DNA from 4 places in the Clostridium saccharoperbutylacetonicum N1-4(HMT) genome. Region 4 is predicted to be linked to each of the others. Evidence: predicted binding sites of a transcription regulator. Region 4 holds the regulator's gene; each other region holds the start of a gene.
The links. The regulator Rex, encoded in region 4, represses fermentation and respiration genes when NADH is low (regulators of the CRP and FNR family bind a similar motif). The targets are predictions, from matches to a motif close to ATTGTTAANNNNTTAACAAT.
Positions count from the first base shown of each region.

Region 1: the regulator Rex is predicted to act here: its motif matches at 1,434-1,453, upstream of CSPA_RS10215 (acetyl-CoA C-acetyltransferase).
Region 2: the regulator Rex is predicted to act here: its motif matches at 1,970-1,989, upstream of hypB (hydrogenase nickel incorporation protein HypB).
Region 3: the regulator Rex is predicted to act here: its motif matches at 1,592-1,611, upstream of adhE (bifunctional acetaldehyde-CoA/alcohol dehydrogenase).

Region 1 covers NC_020291.1:2,299,205-2,302,422, reverse strand. Annotated here, with positions in the region: gene CSPA_RS10220 (acyl-CoA dehydrogenase) at 1-10, opposite strand, end outside; partial or broken gene CSPA_RS29505 (crotonase) at 96-239, opposite strand; gene CSPA_RS10215 (acetyl-CoA C-acetyltransferase) at 226-1,410, opposite strand; gene CSPA_RS10210 (3-hydroxybutyryl-CoA dehydrogenase) at 1,514-2,359, opposite strand; gene CSPA_RS30740 (hypothetical protein) at 2,583-2,705, opposite strand; gene CSPA_RS10205 (MaoC family dehydratase) at 2,793-3,209, opposite strand.
Region 2 covers NC_020291.1:3,451,591-3,454,808, reverse strand. Annotated here, with positions in the region: gene CSPA_RS15460 (FAD-dependent oxidoreductase) at 1-1,009, opposite strand, end outside; gene hypB (hydrogenase nickel incorporation protein HypB) at 1,169-1,843, opposite strand; gene CSPA_RS15450 (nicotinate phosphoribosyltransferase) at 2,321-3,218, opposite strand, start outside.
Region 3 covers NC_020291.1:4,021,857-4,025,074, forward strand. Annotated here, with positions in the region: gene adhE (bifunctional acetaldehyde-CoA/alcohol dehydrogenase) at 1-1,388, opposite strand, end outside; partial or broken gene CSPA_RS30620 (sigma-70 family RNA polymerase sigma factor) at 1,819-1,968, shown strand; gene CSPA_RS18050 (ATPase) at 2,051-2,620, opposite strand; gene CSPA_RS18055 (hypothetical protein) at 2,620-2,799, opposite strand; gene CSPA_RS29810 (hypothetical protein) at 2,926-3,087, opposite strand; gene CSPA_RS29240 (DUF2922 domain-containing protein) at 3,008-3,178, shown strand.
Region 4 covers NC_020291.1:499,689-502,906, forward strand. Annotated here, with positions in the region: gene CSPA_RS02120 (zinc dependent phospholipase C family protein) at 121-702, shown strand; gene CSPA_RS02125 (redox-sensing transcriptional repressor Rex) at 961-1,596, shown strand; gene CSPA_RS02130 (short-chain-enoyl-CoA hydratase) at 1,920-2,705, shown strand; gene CSPA_RS02135 (acyl-CoA dehydrogenase) at 2,810-3,218, shown strand, end outside.

The DNA.
Region 1 (3,218 bases), 1.8 Mb from region 4:
TAAAATTCATTAAATTACCCTCCTTGTTATTTAAACCTACTTTATAACAAACTATATATAAACCTCTAATAGATTTTTAGCAAAATTCTATAATATTATTTATTTTTGAAATTCTTTTCTGCTCTTCTTTCTAAAAATGCAGCCATTCCTTCAGTTTGATCCTCTGTTGCAAAGTCTTCTACTTCTATTAATATGGCTACATCTGTATCTACTTGCATTCCTCTATCAATTGCATCTTTCTATAATAACTGCTGTTCCTTGTCCTCCGCCTATACACAAAGTTGCAAGGCCTTTTTTACAATCTCTTTTTATCATTTCGTGAATAAGCGTAACTAATATTCTTGCTCCTGATGCACCAACTGGATGTCCTAATGCTATAGCTCCACCATTTACATTTACTTTATTTATATCAAATTCTAAATCCTTAGCTACTGATAAACATTGCGATGCAAACGCTTCATTTGCTTCGATTAAATCAATATCTTCAATTGTTAAACTTGCCCTTTTTAAAGCTTCTTTAACTGTAGGTACAGGACCATACCCCATAATTGAAGGTTCTACCCCTTTAGATGCAAAAGATACTATTTTAGCTAAAGGCTTTATTCCTAATTCCTCTGCCTTTTCTGCACTCATTATTACAAAAGCTGCTGCACCATCATTGATTCCTGACGCATTACCTGCTGTAACAGTTCCATCTTTTTTAAATGCCGGTTTTAATTTTTCTAAGCCTTCTTTAGTTGAACCAAGCCTTGGAAACTCATCAGTATCAAAGATCTTTGGATCACCTTTCCTTTGAGGTATGGCTACTGGCACTATTTCATCTTTAAATTTTCCAGCTTTAATAGCAGCTTCTGCATTTAATTGTGATCTAAGAGCAAATTCATCCTGCATCTCTCTAGTTATGTTCCATTGTTCTGCTATATTTTCTGCTGTAATCCCCATATGATATTTATTAAATGCATCCAAAAGTCCATCATTAATCATACTATCAATGAGTTTTCCATCATTCATTCTTTGCCCCCATCTTGCATCATTTAACACATATGGAGCTCTTGACATACTTTCCATCCCACCTGCCACAACTATATCATTGTAACCAGATAATATCATTTGACAAGCCAAACTAACGGCTCTTAATCCTGAACCGCACACTTTATTTATTGTAAATGATGATACTTCTAAAGGAATACCTGCCTTCATAGCTGATTGTCTTGCAGGATTTTGACCAAGTCCTGCCTGTAGTACATTTCCCATTATTACTTCGTCTACAATCTCTGGATTTACCCCTGCTCTACTTAGTGCTTCCTTTATTACAATAGCCCCAAGGTCAACTGCTGGCATATCTTTTAAGCTTCCACCAAAAGAACCTAGTGCAGTTCTAACTGCACTTGCTATTACTACTTCTTTCATTTTTAACTCCCCCATCAACCTATATTTTTAAAAATTTCACTATAAGTATTTATTATAATTAAATATTTATAGTGATTAATGCTAATAACAAAAACTTATTATACTATTTTGAATAGTCATAGAAGCCCTTGCCAGTCTTTCTTCCTAAGTAACCTGCTCTTACCATTTTTCTCAACATAGGATTAGGTCTGTATTTTGGATCCCCGAATTCTATATATAGTATCTCCATTATAGCCAAGCATACATCATTTCCTATCAAGTCAGCTAAAGCTAATGGTCCCATTGGATGATTAGCTCCTAGCTTCATAGCTATATCTATATCTTCTGCTGTTGCAACATTATCAGCTAAAATTCCCACTGCTTCATTTATCATAGGAATTAGTATTCTATTAACTACAAATCCTGGTGCTTCTTTAACCTCTACTGGATCTTTACCAACTTTTTTTGTAATTTCAATAACTGTATCCTTAGTTTCTGCTGAAGTAGCCATTCCTGTTATTACCTCTACTAACTTCATTACTGGTACAGGATTAAAGAAGTGCATTCCTATTACCTTATCTGGTCTTTTAGTTGCACTGGCTACATCAGTTATTGATAACGATGAGGTGTTGGTTGCAAGTATTGTTTCTGGCTTACATACGTCATCAAGTTCAGCAAATATTTTCTTCTTTATATTCATGTTTTCGATAGCTGCCTCTATAACCAAGTCTGCATCTTTTGCTAAGTTAATATCTGTTGTAGCTATTATTCTTCCAAGTACTTCATTTTTACTTTCTTCTGTAATCTTCTCCTTTTTAACAGCTTTATCAAGATTCTTTGTGATGTTTGTAATCCCTTTTTGAACAAAGCTCTCTTCAATATCTCTCATTATTACTTGATAACCTGCTTCTGCAAAAATCTGTACAATTCCAGCCCCCATAGTTCCGGCACCTAAAACAAATATTTTCATTTTAACATCCATTCCTTTCGTTATAAGATTATGATATCCACAAATACTTAATATATTGGATTCGTCTATATTTAGTAATAAAAAACATAACTGCAAGATCTCTATTTTTCGATCACAACATTTTTATGAATTATACTGTTTTATAATTTTTATTACTAAACTACATTTAAATTTTTTCCAAGGAAATTCTGATTCATGATATATATAAGACATATAGGTATTATTAAACACATTTATTATCCAACTCCACTTTTCCACTCACTATATCAGGAGCTTTTGCACTAGGTATGGTAGATGCAAAAGCTCCAAGTAATACAGTAACTATAATTGAACTATAATTTGCCAAATCATATTAGCCTATGTCTGGAGTTGCTTCAAACTACAGTGGATCCTTTTCACACTAGAGTTATTTTCAGCTCTTCTGGTAAATAGGTTATTTAGGTGGCATTATGTTTGCAACCCCTACCAGTACTTCAACACCATTTTGATTTGTACATATGGTACTTAATTTTATTCTATTCTTATCTTCAAACTTCTCTATAACCTCAACTTCAGCTTTAATTGTATCTCCTATTTTCACAGGAGCAACAAATTTAAGTTCTTGTCCAAGGTATATTGAACCTGGTCCTGGCAATTGCATTCCAAGTACTGCTGATACTAAACCAGCTGTTAACATGCCATGGGCAATTCGCCCTTGAAACATTGTCTTCTCTGCCTCAACTTGATTTATATGAGCTGGATTTAAATCTCCTGTTATACCAGCATATAAGTATACATCGGTTTCTGTAATAGTCTTTTGAAAAGATGCTTTATCACCAATATTTAATTCTTTTATAGTTAATCCGTTCATTTTCAATTC
Region 2 (3,218 bases), 3.0 Mb from region 4:
ATTTCTCTGGGCCCCACTCAGTATCATATGGAAGCGCTCTCTTTTTTTCAGGAATTGGAGTTTTAGTACAAATTTTTTGACCTAATCTTAAAGCATTAACTTGGCAGTTTTCGACACACTCTCCACATGCAACACATTTATCTTTATCTACTACTGAAACATAGTTTGATCTCACCATGTCAGTATTAAAATACATTTCAGCAGTTCTTAAGGATAAACATGAGCAGCCGCAACAATTACAAATAGCATGAGTTTTCCCAGAACCATCAGTATTTGGTATTTGATGTACTAACCCATTCTCCTCTGCTCTTTTTATAATATCAAAAGCTTCCTCACGTGTAATTTCTCTTCCTCTACCAGTACGAATATAATACTCTGCTGCATGGCCCATTTGAATACACATATCTTCTTTTAAGTGACCACAGCCTTCGCCCATAACCTCTCTTGCCGTACGACATGCGCAATCAGCAACAGAAAAAATATCGTTTTCATTTAAATATTTAGAAACTTCTTCATAAGAAGCCTTTCTTGTTTCTCCTTCTATTGCTTGTTCAATTGGAATAACGCGCATTAAGCCTTTACCAACTGGGATATTACCCACTGTTTTTGGACCTCTTACTCTCCCATATGCTTCAAAAGCCTCAGCAATTTGAGGATACTTTTTAACATTTTCTTTATGATTAACCATCATTTCCATAACCCCTGGAATCCAAGTATCTAGCCAATATTTGTCTACGCCTTCCTTTTTATTAACAAAACAAATACCGTCAACGGCTAATTGCCATAATATTTTAGAGGTTTCATCAACAGATTTATTACACAAGAGAGAAACTTCCTCAGCACTTTTAGGATTACGTAATTCTAGACAAAGTCCAACTTCTGCCATTTCATCAGTAACAACAGGTTCTAAAATCATATATTCAGGATCTTCTGCCTTTATTTCTGCCTTTGACCCACGCTTTGTCCTATTGATGTGATTAGCAAGATCTAATACCTTTTCTTTTACCATATATTTTCCCCCTATTAACCAATATATATATATTTAAATTATCAATGCTCAATTATCAGTTAAAAGTAAAATCAATTAAGGATTTCTTGAATTGAAATGCACACTATTAATTAGAATTTATTTACTTAATAATTTAATTAATTATTTGATTTACCATAATTAGGCCTTTTCATTCCAATTATCAACTTCTTTTCTTAGCCAATTTGCCCATTGATTAATACCTTCTCCTGTTTTTGCACAAATCGGAATTACTTTTGCTTTAGGATTGATTTTTATAATTCTCTCTTTAACTACCTCTAAATCAAAATTAAAATAGTCTATTGTATCTATTTTATTAATAAGTACAATATCGACAATAGAGAACATTAGAGGATATTTTAGTGGTTTGTCATCCCCCTCTGGTACACTTAAAATCATTGCATTTCTTGATGCACCTGTATCAAATTCAGCAGGACAGACTAAATTCCCCACATTTTCTAAGATTGCTAAATCTATTTCTTCTGTTCCTAAGCCTAATAAACCTTGTTTAGTCATATCTGCATCTAGATGACACATACCACCTGTATGTAATTGTATTACCTTAGCACCTGTTGTAGAAATTGTATTAGCATCTACTTCTGAATCTATATCCGCCTCTAATACACCTATATTCATTTCACTTTTTAAGGCTTCAATTGTTCTTAAAAGAGTGGTTGTTTTTCCAGAACCAGGAGATGACATTAAGTTTAATAAAAATGTTTTTTCTTTTTTTAAATCCTCTCTAAGCAAGTTAGCTTGTCTATCATTGTCTTCAAAAACACTTTGCTTAATTTTAAGAACTTTATATTTATCCATAAATTTATACCTCCATTTACCTAATATCAAATTTTTATATTTAATATCAGGTACTTATTAAACTAAAAGCTATATATAAGATGATGTAATATATTGGTAATATATTCTTTAAGAAAATTATAGGTTTTAATTATTAAAATAACAATATACAAAAGAGCAATTATGTCTAATGAATTGAAAATATATCATTTATATTGATGAATAACTTAAAATTTTTAAGTTAATAATAGATTTATGGCAAGGTGGTGATAAGATGAGTTCTCAATATAATAAGAATAAAAATAGTAAGAGTAATACTAATAAGCATAAGGAAGATAAAGAAGACAATAGTAATTTTAATAATAAAAAATAATCATCAATAAATATTTAAATGGTAATAAATCATAAACTAAATCAAGGCCTAAAATAACCATAAAAAATAGCAGCCAATCAAATTTAAATCGAATTGGCTGCCAGTATATATTGTTTTATATTAATTTAAAAAACTCTATGAAGTTTATTTCTAATTTCTTTAAGAGAATAATCCTTAATTAATTTTCCATCTTTAAAGACAATCTCTAATAGATTATCACTTAATTCTTCTTGTTCTTTTATGTTAAGCTCGTCTTTATAAAGGATATCCGCTCCATCTTTATAAACGTAGCACATTCCCTTTTGTGACTTCTTAAAATTACCAGTATCAGTTTTAGGGTCTTTAAATATAAATTTTTCTTCTCCATTTATTATTGCATGAGTTGCTTTTAAAGCAAAGCCAAAGGTATCTCTTGTATTGTATTGATAAGTGTAAGAACCAATACCAAAAATACAGTTATTTACTGCAAAACCTTTTTCAGTAAGCATCTTGCAGATTTCTTCACATCTTTCAACAGTAATACTGTCACCATAAATTGTACCTATATGAGAATTTAGAACTTTATAGCCTTTAGAATTGATTTCTCCTCCAAAAATATCCCATAATAATTCAACAGTTCCTTTAAAAGCAGGACTGTCTATAGGCGCTTCATTATCACCACAAATTATTTTTACTGGATCTCCACTATCCCCTCTAATTACAATTTTCCCATCTCTATTTAATATATCTTCTTTTAATATCGGTAGAATATTCGTAATTAGATTCCAATAATCATAGGTATCAGAAACTATGCTAAGAACACCACTTGGGAATACTTCAGTAATTAATCTTTTATATGCCTTAAGTTCATCTGTGCCATAGGTACACATTACACTGTGTTCAGTTGATGGAGTTCCTAGGCCAACAATTTCATTTTCTATATTACAATTATAATATTTTTCTAAATAAAGTATTGATGAAATTGTTGCTGTTCCTGTGAAAGAAAGCAAATGCCCTGCACTGCTAGTTTGGGCACTTTCAATG
Region 3 (3,218 bases), 3.0 Mb from region 4:
CCAAATTTGAAGTAAATTTTTTTAGGAACTTTAAACCAAAGCATATTTTCTCTCCTCTCAGCTACACTTTTAATATTTAAAAGATGTTTAGGTCCAACATTTTCTGAAACAGAATTTCCGCCCCATGAACCGCAACCTAATGTAAATGAAGGAGCTATTTTAAAATTATATAAATCTCCATTTGCCCCATGTGATGCAGGTATGTTTATAAATGTTCTTACAGTCTTCATGGCTCCACCAAACTTAGCTATTTTATCCCTACCTGTTATTGAATTTACATACAATACAGATGTATGTCCAAGTCCGCCCAATTCTAGTAGTACTTTTGCTTTTTCTATGGCATTATCAAAATTCTTTGCCCTATACATTGCAAGTACTGGAGATAATTTTTCATGTGCAAATGGTTCTTCCTCTCCTAAAGATTCAACTTCTCCGATTAAAACTTTTACTGTCTCCGGAACTTTAATTCCTGCCATTTCAGCTATTTTATAAGCTGATTGACCTACAATTTTTCCATTTATGCTTCCGTCTATAAATATTGCTTTTCTAACTTTATCTGCTTCCTCAGGATTAAGTATATATGCTCCTCTTTCTTTAAATTCTCTTCTAACTTCGTTATATATTGAATCTAATGCTATTATTGATTGTTCTGATGCACATATAACTCCGTTATCAAATGTTTTTGAAAGAAGTATTGAATTTACAGCCATTTTAATGTGAGCAGATTCATCAATTATAACCGGAGTATTACCTGGTCCAACACCTAGTGCTGGTTTCCCTGATGAATAGGCCGCTTTAACCATTGATGGTCCGCCAGTTGCTAAAGTTATATCTGCCTCTCTCATTAACTCTTGTGAAAGTTCAACTGAAGGTTCATCTATCCATCCAATAATTCCTTTCGGAGCTCCTGCTTTCACTGCCGCATTAAGAACTATTTTAGCTGCTGCTATAGTACAGTTCTTTGCTCTTGGATGTGGTGATAAAATTATACCGTTTCTAGTTTTTAATGATATCAATGATTTGAATATTGCTGTTGAGGTTGGATTAGTTGTAGGTATAACAGCTGCAACAACTCCTATTGGTTCTGCAACCTTAGTCATACCAAAGGCTTCATCGCTTTCTATAACTCCACAAGTCTTCTCATCCTTGTACTTATTGTATATATACTCTGATGCAAAATGATTTTTAATAACCTTGTCCTCTATAATTCCCATACCAGTCTCTTCTACAGCCATTTTAGCTAAGCTGATTCTATGATGAGCAACTTCGATAGCGGCTTCTCTAAAAATCTCATCTACTTGCTCCTGAGTGAAAGTAGAAAACTCCTTTTGAGCATTTCTTACTTCTTCTAATTTTTTCATTAATTCTTCGATATTTGTCACCTTCATCAGTATTCTCCCCTTTTTAATAATTTGTGTTTATTTTTGGTTTCTAATGGTTAATAATTAGGTTTACGCTCTTATAACACAATTTTATGCATAAAACATTGTTTGTTAAATATCAATCAATATCAACGTTTTAAAAAGAAAAACATAGTTTTTCTCTTCAAAACATATTTATTTATTTCATTCTTCATATAAATCTCATATTGATTGTTAAAGTTTTAACTATTTTACTTATTATGGCGCCTAAACCAATTATAATAAACTGTTCTTTATTTTGCAACAATTTATTAAATATTCTGAAAAATAATTTTATTTCTTCACACAAATTTAGCTCTACTTATAAATTTGCAATATAGCCCTCTACTTCTATCCAAGTAGTTCCAATTATAACAGTTCTATCTTAAAATCAAAGAAATATTAACATTAAGAACTTTTTATTGATGTATATAACAATCTAGACATTCAGCAAAAATGTTATCAATCACTTTTCAAATCTGTTTCTATGTACAATTTAGAAAAGCATAGATTTGTTGCCTATGCTACCAATTCCCTAAAAAATAATATGAATAATTTAATAAAAAAATTTGACGTAACTCAGTTTAGAGACTAAAAATAGAAGCTTATCTGCTGATAAGCTTCTATTTTTTATATTTATTTCTTTAAGTTTATAATTCTTTTAATATTGTACTCGCCCATTTTGGTATAATCTTGTCACGCCAAACCAACTTTCCATTTTTAATATTTATGAGCTGTATAAATTCATTTGTATTATCAAAAATGTTAACTTCATCACAAATATTAATAGCCTCTTTAAGATTTAATAGTGATTCAACGTATCTCTTCTCTATTACTTCATCTGGAATTCCATGACCGCCTTTTGATACCCTAAACCTAACTCTTTCTTTTGCTATATCAGAATTCTCAAGACCTATATAATTCATAACTACAAAAAAGCCATATTCTTGAGCCTTCTTCATATTTTTAATTATACTCTTACCAGATAGAGTAGTTTCTTGGTGAAATGAAATATCATTTTTTATATAATAATCAATCATTTTAACGGCTTCTCTACCAACTCTAATTTGAAGATTATTATCTTTCCAGGAACCAATTCTTTCAACCATTTCATCAGTATTAATTCGCTTTCCTATATAATTTTCATTGAAGAAAACAGATTTATATATTGAGGTTTTTCCTGCACCATTCACACCTGCAAATAAAGTATATCTTTTCATTATACATGCATTTCCTTTATAACTCTTCTTTGTTCTCTTTGAAGTACCAAATTAGCCATATTCATATAAAAATCCTGTTCTTCTTTTGTCTTTGCATTATCAAATAATTCCTTCAACTCTGAATACGAATATTTTAAGAATTGATCATATAAGTTATTATTATCTTTTTTTAATTCCATATAAATTCACCTCATTTATATAACTATCTATAATTTCATCTTTATTAAAATTATAACCCAAAACTATTGTATTTTAAACTCAACTATTAAATTTTAATAACCAGAATCCTCTATTATTAATCTATTTTAATTCTCTAGTGCTTCAAAAAAATTTATATTATCTATGTTTTGATTATAATATGCTTTTCTAACATCATCTGGTAAAAAAATCACTTTAAATATTCCTGGTATTAAAACAGATATTACTAAAGAAGAGATAAATTCACTTATAGACACTATAATTTCCAAGGATGTTTTGTTAACTAATTCTGGCAACTTAATTAAAAAATCAGCCGTTCAAGTTACTCAAGGACAAGTTGTTAAATTTGATGTAACTTAGTTTGGGTATCAAAAACAGAAGCTTATCGGCTGATGAGCTT
Region 4 (3,218 bases):
CAGAGTATTATTATAAATGTACACGATAAATTTAAATTAAATTTTAAATTATTTAAAATGGTAAACGGTTAATATGTAAAGGGAATTTAACAGATATGTAGAGGATGTGATCAAGCTTTGATGATTAATACTCACAAAATCATGGCTGAGAATATTATAAAGCGTGCAAATACGAAGAGTATTTATTTACTCAATGATAAAAGGTTTATTTGGGGGAACATCAAACCAGATTGTGCGCCTAAATATAAATTCAAGAAGCATTATTTTGATGAAAGTATAGAAATGATAATTGATAAAATTATATATTTATCTTCACTAACGTTAGAAGATGTGTATTTTGATTTAACTGTTGGTAAATTTAGTGAAGAACTTGGAGTAATATGTCACTTTCTATGTGACTTTTTCTGTGCGCCTCATTATTATAGATGGGAATTTAAGAATACTAAGGCAGTTAAAAAGCATATGGCCTATGAAAATAGATTAGCAAAGATAGCTAAAGAATTTAAGCCCTTAGGCATAATTAATACAAATGTAAAGTCAAGTAATATAGAGGAATTTATATTAGAATTGCAAAAGCAATATAATGGCGCAGTAGAATTTAAGAATGATCTAACGTTTTCGTATTATGTTTGTGATAGTGTATTAAATATGATTTTAAATAATGTATTTTTAAATGATAAGAAAGTTAGTAAAGCAATTTAGCTTATAAAATATCTTAAAATAGAATAAAACTATTTTAGGATATTTTCATTTGAAGAAAAAATATGAAAAATAATTGTATTATCCTTGACATAAAATTATATAAGTATGGTAGAATAATAAATTATGATGGTAAATAGAATTAAGCACCAAAAATGAACTGCTTTGTTAAAGAATACTAATTGTCATTAATATTTAGATGGACAATAGGGATTTAAAGCGAGTTATAAAAATAATTAATTGTTAAGATAGGAGATAAGCATGGACAAGAGTAGAAATATATCTATGGCGGTTATTAAAAGATTACCAAAATATTATAGATATCTTGAAGAATTGATGAAAAATGATGTTGATAGAATTTCTTCAAAGGAATTAGGCGAAAAAATAGGATTTACTGCATCACAAATTCGTCAAGATTTAAATTGCTTTGGAGATTTCGGACAACAAGGGTATGGATATAATGTTAAGGAATTGTATAATCAAATTAGCTCTATTTTAGGGTTAGATAGGGGATACCAGGCAGCTTTAGTTGGAGCAGGAAACATCGGACAAGCGGTATCTAATTATTCTAGATTTGAAAATTTAGGATTTAAAATAACATCTATATTTGATGCAAATCCAAAGTTAATAGGAATGAGAATTAGAGATGTAGAAATAAAGGACATAGATGATATGTCAACTGTTTTGCAAGAAAGAAAAATTGATATAGGAATAATTTGTGTTCCAAGAAAAAATGCTCAAGTAGTTGCAGATGAATTGATAAAAGGCGGAGTAAGAGCTATTTGGAATTTTGCACCTGTAGATTTAGTTGTTCCAGATCATGTAAAGGTGGAGAATGTTCATTTAAGTGAAAGTTTACTGACTTTAATTTATTTATTAAATGAAAGTGATAATTAAAAAATAGATGAAAGAAAATAATAGACTTGATAATAGTCTATTATTTTCTTTTTTTTATATTTATATTTAATGAGGCCTAACATTCTAAAGGTAATATATGTGCTGGAATATTATTGTAAAAGGCTTTTAAGTTAGGCATATTTAACTAAATCTTATATTAAAATATAAGATTTTATTGCAAATAACTTGTGTACGTATTATAATTTTAAATATGGTTTGATATTTTTTAAACATACTTGTTATAATATTAACAAATGTGTTTGAATTATAATAAAAAGTTATTCAAATAAAATTAATATGCAAGTTTGAAGGAGGATTTTAACATGGAATTAAAGAATGTGATTCTTGAAAAAGAAGGACATTTAGCTATTGTTACAATTAATAGACCAAAAGCACTAAATGCATTGAACTCTGAAACATTAAAGGATATTGATGCAGTTTTAGATGATTTAGAAAATGATACTAATGTATATGCCGTTATAGTAACTGGTGCAGGAGAAAAATCTTTTGTTGCTGGAGCAGATATTTCAGAAATGAAAGATCTTAACGAAGAACAAGGTAAAGAATTTGGAATTTTAGGAAACAAAGTTTTCAGAAGATTAGAAAAATTGGATAAGCCAGTTATTGCAGCAGTATCAGGATTTGCTCTTGGTGGCGGATGCGAACTTGCTATGTCATGTGATATTAGAATAGCTTCAGTGAAAGCTAAATTTGGTCAACCAGAAGCTGGTCTTGGAATAACTCCAGGATTTGGTGGAACTCAAAGATTAGCTAGAATTGTAGGGCCTGGAAAGGCTAAAGAATTAATATATACTTGTGACTTAATAAATGCTGAAGAAGCATATAGAATAGGTTTAGTAAACAAAATAGTTCCATTAGAAAGTTTAATGGATGAAGCTAAAGCTATGGCTAATAAAATTGCAGCTAATGCTCCAAAGGCAGTTGCTTACTGTAAAGATGCAATTGACAGAGGAATGCAAGTAGATATAGATGCAGCTATATTAATAGAAGCAGAAGACTTTGGAAAGTGTTTTGCAACAGAGGATCAAACTGAAGGAATGACTGCATTTTTAGAAAGAAGAGCAGAAAAGAATTTCCAAAATAAATAATATTATTAATTGTAAATAATATTATAGAATTTTGCTAAAAATCTATTTGAGATTTATATATAGTTTGTTATAAAGTAGGTTTAAATAACAAGGAGGGTAATTTAATGAATTTTAAGTTAACTAGAGAACAAGAATTAGTGCAACAAATGGTTAGAGAATTCGCAGTAAATGAAGTTAAACCAATAGCTGCTGAAATCGATGAGACAGAAAGATTCCCTATGGAAAATGTTGAAATAATGGCTAAGTTAGGAATGATGGGTATCCCATTTTCTAAAGAATTTGGTGGAGCAGGCGGAGATGTACTTTCATATATAATCGCTGTAGAAGAATTATCAAAAGTTTGTGGTACTACTGGAGTTATACTTTCAGCTCATACATCACTATGTGCATCAGTAATTAACGAAAATGGTACTAAAGAACAAAGAGAAAAATATTTACCTGATCTTTGTAGTGGTAAGAAAATTGGTGCTTTCGGATTAACTGAACCAGGTGCTGGTACAGATGCTGCAGGAC